2 regions of the Luteococcus sp. genome follow, and region 1 is predicted to be linked to the other one. Evidence: riboswitches for the same ligand, from Rfam matches in the RefSeq annotation. Region 1 holds a riboswitch; the other holds the start of a gene.
The links. A riboswitch is a leader RNA that binds a small molecule or an ion and turns the genes downstream of it on or off. The one in region 1 is predicted to bind thiamine pyrophosphate.
Positions count from the first base shown of each region.

Region 1 (3,310 bases):
GCTTGGCGTCACGCCCACCGAGGCCAGCGAGGCAGGGTTCTGCGGGACCGCACTGATGTCGGACTTGTTGTTGCCGAACAGGCCCGACAGCACCCACCACACCAGGGCGACCGAGACCAGGGCGGCGAGCGCGACGATGCCGCGACGCAGCCAGTAGGTGTTCCTGGACTCCGGGTCGGAGGGCTGCATCAGCGAGTTCATGTGCTGATCGTAGGAGCGAACCGCGACCACGGCCAGCAGCCCTGCCAAGAGGCGGGCCTGCGCGTGGCGAACGAGCCCGTGCGGGACCACTAGGCTGGCGCGATGGACAGGCAGCGGGTGGTGTGGCTGGTCAACCAGTGGTTCGAACAGAACCGGCGTGACCTCCCGTGGCGCCGCAGCACCCCATGGGGCGTGATGGTGAGCGAGTTCATGCTCCAGCAGACGCCCGTGGCCCGGGTGCTCGGCCCCTGGCAGGAGTGGATGGAGCGCTGGCCCACCCCCGACGACCTCGCCGCCGAGGAGCCGGGCGCGGCCGTCGCGGCCTGGGGCCGGCTGGGATATCCGCGACGCGCCCAGCGCCTGCACCGCGCCGCCGTCGCCATCGCCCAGGAACACCAGGGCCAGGTGCCCACCACCCTGGAGGAATTGCGGGCCCTGCCCGGGGTCGGGCAGTACACCGCCGCCGCGATCCTGTCCTTTGCCCATGGCGGGCGGGCCGTCGTCCTGGACACCAACATCCGCCGCCTGCTGGCGCGCGTCGAGGGCGGCCAGCAGTTCCCCTCGGCCTCACCCACCGTGGCGGAGTGGCGCGAGGCCGAGGCCTGGCTGCCCGAGGACGAGGCCACTGCAGCCCTCTGGGCGGCCTCCTCGATGGAGCTGGGGGCGCTGGTCTGCACCGCGCGCAGCCCCCGGTGCGAGGACTGCCCGGTCTCGGAGCTCTGCGCCTGGCGGGCCGCCGGGTACCCCGCCCATGAAGGACCGCCCCGCAAGCCACAGGCCTGGCACGGCACTGACCGCCAGTGCCGAGGCGTGATCCTCGACCTGGTGCGGCACAGCCCCGACGGCGTGCCCGTCGAGCTGGCGCTGGAGGCGTGGACCGACCGCAGCCAGGCCGAACGCTGCCTGTCCGGGCTGCTGGACGACGAGCTGGTGCGCCGCGACGCGGGACTTCTGCGCCTGTGAGGACAGCTGGTAGCTTGGGCGGCGCACACGGGAGTCCGAAGCGTCGGGCTGAGAGGAGGGCACGCGCCCTCGACCGTCGAACCTGACCCGGGTCATGCCGGCGCAGGGAGGCCTCTTGCAGGCAGTCGAGATCCGGCTGTCACCCGTGCCCCCGACGATGAAGGCACACCATGGACACCACCGAAGACCTCACCCGCCCCGCGTCGACCAAGGGCTGGCGCGTGGTCGACATCGTCGTGGCCGCCGTGCTGGGCGTGGCGATCGGCCTGGTCTTCTTCGCCTACAACGGCCCCGGCTATGCGGCCTTCGAGTCGGTCGACGCGCTGACCCCCGGCCTAGGCGGCCTGCTCGCCGGAGTCTGGCTGCTGGGCGGCCCGCTCGGGGCGCTGGTGATCCGCAAGCCCGGCGCCGCCCTGTTCGTCGAGCTGCTGGCCGCGATCGTCTCGATGGCACTGGGCACCATCTGGGGATGGGAGACCGTCGCCTCGGGCTTCGCGCAGGGACTCGGGGCCGAGGTCGTCTTCGCCCTGGCCGCCTACCGTCGCTGGAACCTGGGCGTGGCCATGCTGGCCGGCGCCGGTGCCGGTGCCGCGGCCTGGGTCAACGAGTTCATCCTGGGCAACCATGCCAAGTCGCTGGCCTTCAACGGCACCTACCTGGTCTGCCTGCTCATCTCGGGAGCGGTCCTGGCCGGGCTGCTGGGTTGGCTGCTCACCCGTGCCCTGGCCGGCGCCGGTGCGCTGGACCGCTTCGCCTCCGGGCGCGAGTCCCGCTGAGCGCGGCACCAGCCACCTCATGAACCCAACCGCGCCATGATCGTCGCCGAGGACTGGGGCTGGCGCCACGCCGGGCGCACCGGCTGGGCGGTGCACGGCGCCAGCTTCACCATCGAGGACGGTGAGAAGGTGCTTCTGCTCGGCGCCTCCGGCGCGGGCAAGTCCACCCTGGTGCATGCCATGGCGGGCGTGCTCGGCGGCGCCGAGGAGGGTGAGGAGTCCGGCCGGCTGCTCGTCGACGGCCGCCACCCCACCCGAGGGCGCGGCCAGGTGGGCCTGGTGATGCAGGACCCCGACACGCAGGTGGTGCTGGCGCGGGTGGGTGACGACGTAGCCTTCGGCTGCGAGAACATGGGTCTGCCGCGCGACCAGATCTGGCCCAGGGTGCGCGCCTGCCTGGACGCGGTCGGCCTGGACGTGCAGCTCGACCGCCCCACCTCGGCCCTCTCGGGAGGCCAGAAGCAGCGGCTGGTGATCGCCGGCGCGCTGGCGATGCAGGCGAACACCCTGCTGCTTGACGAACCGACCGCCAACCTCGATCCCGAGGGGGCGCGGGAGGTGCGCGACGTGGTCGCCGGGCTGTGCCGGGAGCGCGGGACCACCCTGGTGGTGGTGGAGCACCGCGTGGAGCTGTGGGCCGAGCTGGTGGACCGGGTGCTGGTGCTCGCCCCCGGTGGGGGCGTCCTGGCCGACGGGCCTCCGGCGAGGGTCTTCACCGAACAGCGCGATGCCCTGCTCGCCGCCGGGGTGTGGGTGCCAGGCGCGGCACTGCCACCAGGCCTGGGCGGGACCCCGGCGCGCACCGAGGGGGCCCCGTCTGCCACCGGCCGCGAGCCGGTCCTGCACACCGAGCAGCTGTCCATCGGCCACACCCCCCAGCACGTGGTGCAGCAGGATCTGGACCTGGCGATCGCGCGCGGCCGCTCCACCGTGGTGACCGGCGCCAATGGTGCCGGGAAGTCGACCCTGGCCCTCACCCTGGCCGGGCTGCTGCCCAAACTCGGCGGACGGGTGGTGGCCGTCCAGCAGCTGTGGCCCTCCCCGACCATCACCCGGGGCCGGCTGCGACGACGCCAGCTCGACCCGGCCGACCCGGCCAACTGGGCCTCCCGCGACCTGGTGACCAGGATCGGCACCGTCTTCCAGCAGCCCGAGCACCAGTTCGTCGCTGCCAGCGTGCGCGAGGAGCTGGCCGCCGGACTGGTCGCCCTGGCCCGGGTGGACCAGTCCTGGACGCCCGCACGGATCGACGAGCAGGTGGAGCGCCTGCTGGAGATGCTGCACCTGCAGCGGATTGCCACGGCCAATCCGTTCACCCTCTCGGGCGGCGAGAAGCGACGCCTGAGCGTCGGGACGGTGCTGGCCACCGG
Region 1 is NZ_JBHWOO010000136.1:12,359-15,668, forward strand. Features, by position in the region: gene ACHFFZ_RS08165 (hypothetical protein) at 1-201, opposite strand, end outside; gene ACHFFZ_RS08170 (A/G-specific adenine glycosylase) at 304-1,164, shown strand; TPP riboswitch at 1,191-1,274, shown strand; gene ACHFFZ_RS08175 (ECF transporter S component) at 1,335-1,940, shown strand; gene ACHFFZ_RS08180 (ABC transporter ATP-binding protein) at 1,977-3,310, shown strand, end outside.

Region 2 (3,310 bases), on a different contig from region 1:
TCGAAAGCCCGCAGCTCACGCCGCAGATGGTGCGCCTCACCTCCGAGGGCGCGGACCTGCGCGCCATGGGACCGTTGGTCCACATCGACTCCTACATCAAGATCCGCTTCGGCGAGCAGACCCTCACCGGCACCGTGCACCACGACCCGGAGGTCGGACGCATGGTGGTGGACTTCGTCGTCCATGGCGAGGAGGGACTCGCGGGAGCCTTGGCCGCCACTGCCCAGCCGGGCGAGGAGATCACCGTCGGCGGGCCCGGGAGAGGTTGGGCTCCATCTCGGGCTACTGGCGCAGCGGCATGACCGAGGCCGACTCGTAGGCCTCCAGACGGGGCTTCGTGGCCTGAATGGGACAGGCCCAACGGGAGGCGCTCGGCGCCCAGTGCAGGGATCTTGGTCATATTTCGGTATCGATGGAGATACCGAAATATGACCACAACGGGTGTTCGGGTGCGCAATCGCAGCCCGAACCTGTTGGGGAGGGCAGGCTGCTTGCTGCCGAGGTGCTTCGTCAGGCGGCGAGGTTGTAGTGGCGACGGACCATCCGGTCGCTGGGGTGGGCCGCGGGGAGCTCGTGGACATCGGCCGGTTCCGCGTCGTGACCGCCAGGGGCGGGGCCTCGGGTGATGGCGAGCACCACCCGGGCCAGGATCGCGATCACCACGGCCGCGATGCCGAGGACTGCTGCCATGCCGAGGATCTCTGCCATGCCCCAAGCCTCCCGCGCCGACCACCGGCGGAACATCGGCTCGTTGGCTGGACTCCGCTGGTACCACAGGAGCACCACAGGGCCCGGGGCATCATCCTCAGGTAGCAGGCCCCCGACGCAGCAGGGCCGCCCCGCCGAGCACCAGCGGTGCGAGCAGGATCGGGATGAGGGTGAAGATGCCGAGGCTGATGGCGATGAGCAGGGCGAGACCGAGGAGTGCCGACATGCTCCAAGGAATATCCCTGCGAAGGGCCGAAAAAGCCTCTGTTTCCTTGTTGTTCAGCCATTCTTTGCCCGTCTCAGGAGCTTCTTCGGTGCCTCTTGGGGTCTTCTCGGACGGGGGCTCCTGAAGCCCTGTCAGGTTCGCGGCGTCCACGGAGCCAGGTGGTTGAGCGGGCCATGGCCCTCGCCACTGCCGACCTGCAGCTGGCCGGCATCCTCCAGTGCCCGGGTGAGCCACTCACGGGCCTGCCAGACAGCCTTAGCGAGCGCCTCCGGGTCGTCGCCGGCCTGCGCCAGGCCGCAGGCCAGGGCCGAGCTCAGGGTGCATCCGGTGCCATGGGTGTTGCGGGTCACCACCCGGCGGCCGGTGAATTTCTGGACGTTCTCGGCGGTGACCAGCAGGTCGGTCAGCGGTCCCTCCCCAGGTAGGTGGCCACCCTTGACCAGGGCCGCCCGCGCCCCCATCCCGACCAGCGCGCGGCCCTGCGCCTCCATCGCGCCGAGGCCGCCAGCCTGGGCGGTGCCGGTCAGCTGCGCCGCCTCCGGCAGATTCGGCGTCACCAGCGTGGCCAGGGGAAGCAGCTCGGTGATCGCCTCCTGCACCCCCTCGGCGGCCAGGCTGTCGCCACTGGTGGACACCATCACCGGGTCGAGCACGACGGGGACACCCGCGAGCCCTTCGCGCAGGTGGCGTGCGACCACTCGCGCCACCTCGGCCGAGCCGAGCATGCCGATCTTGACCGCGTCGATGCGCACGTCGTCGAGCAGGGTGGTGAGTTGTTCGTCGACGAAGTCGGCCGGGATGGGCAGCACGCCGGTGACGCCGCGGGTGTTCTGCGCGGTCAGGGCGGTCACGACGCTGGTGGCGAAGCAGCCTGCCGCGGTGAAGGTCTTCATGTCGGCCTGGATGCCGGCGCCGCCGCTGGGGTCGGAGCCCGCCACGGTGAGCACGTTCGGGATCGTCATGGCGCACACCCTGCCACCCCGGTTGAGCTTCGCCAAGGGTGGGGTCTAGGGTTTGGGGCATCCCACGGGAGCCCTCGGCAGAGGGCTGAGATCGAGCTGGAGCCGCTCGGACCGTCCGAACCTGACCGGGTCATGCCGGCGAAGGAAGAGAGATCACCATGGCAGAGATCCATCCCCAGCACCGTGCCCACATGCTCGTCGACGGTGACGTGAGCGTTCCCGTCACGGCGATCAGCCTGGCCGACAGCCCCGACGGCAGCCCCAACGAGGACGTGTTGGTCTACCGCACCTGCGGCCCCGACTGCGACGTCACCGTCGGGCTCCCGCCGCAACGGCTCGACTGGATCTGCGAACGCGGCGACGTCGAGACCTACCAGGGTCACCCCCACAACCTGGCCGACGACGGCCGCAGCGCCCAGCGCCGCGGCGAGGCGTCGAAGGCATGGAAGGGCGAGAAGCGCGCCCCGCTGCGCAGCACCGAGGGCCGCACCGTCACCCAGATGCACTATGCCCGGCAGGGGATCGTCACCCCTGAGATGCGCTACGTCGCGCTGCGCGAGGGGGTCGACGTGCAGCTGGTGGTCGACGAGGTGGCCGCCGGCCGCGCCATCATCCCCGCCAACGTCAACCATCCCGAGAGCGAGCCGATGATCATCGGCAAGGCCTTCCTGACCAAGGTGAATGCCAACATCGGCAACTCGGCGGTCACCAGCTCCATCGAGGAGGAGGTCGACAAGCTGCGCTGGGCCACCCGCTGGGGCGCCGACACCGTGATGGACCTGTCCACCGGTGACGACATCCACACCACCCGGGAGTGGATCATCCGCAATGCGCCCGTCCCGATCGGCACCGTGCCGATCTACCAGGCGCTGGAGAAGGTCGACGGGCAGGCCCACGAGCTCACTTGGGAGATCTTCCGCGACACCATCATCGAGCAGGCCGAGCAGGGCGTCGACTACATGACCATCCACGCCGGCGTGCGGCTGCGCCACGTGCCGCTGAGCGCCAACCGGCTCACCGGCATCGTCAGCCGCGGCGGCTCGATCATGGCCGGCTGGTGCCTGGCGCACCACCAGGAGTCCTTCCTGTACGAGAACTTCGACGAGCTGTGTGAGATCTTCGCCCGCTACGACGTCGCCTTCTCCCTGGGCGACGGCCTGCGGCCCGGATCCATCGCCGACGCCAATGACGAGGCGCAGCTGGCCGAACTGCGCACCCTGGCCGAGCTCACCGAGCGCGCCTGGAGGTACGACGTGCAGGTGATGGTGGAGGGTCCGGGCCACATCCCGCTCGACCTGGTGGAGGAGAACGTGCGCCTGGAGCAGGAGTGGTGCCACGGCGCGCCCTTCTACACCCTCGGGCCGCTGGTCACCGACATTGCCCCCGGCTACGACCACATCACTTCGGCCATCGG
Region 2 is NZ_JBHWOO010000203.1:16,153-19,462, reverse strand. Features, by position in the region: gene ACHFFZ_RS11675 (siderophore-interacting protein) at 1-302, shown strand, start outside; gene ACHFFZ_RS11670 (hypothetical protein) at 511-708, opposite strand; gene ACHFFZ_RS11665 (hypothetical protein) at 806-934, opposite strand; gene thiD (bifunctional hydroxymethylpyrimidine kinase/phosphomethylpyrimidine kinase) at 1,066-1,896, opposite strand; TPP riboswitch at 1,951-2,060, shown strand; gene thiC (phosphomethylpyrimidine synthase ThiC) at 2,055-3,310, shown strand, end outside.
Region 2: it holds a riboswitch for thiamine pyrophosphate, as region 1 does, so the genes downstream of both, thiC (phosphomethylpyrimidine synthase ThiC) here and ACHFFZ_RS08175 (ECF transporter S component) in region 1, are expected to answer to the same signal.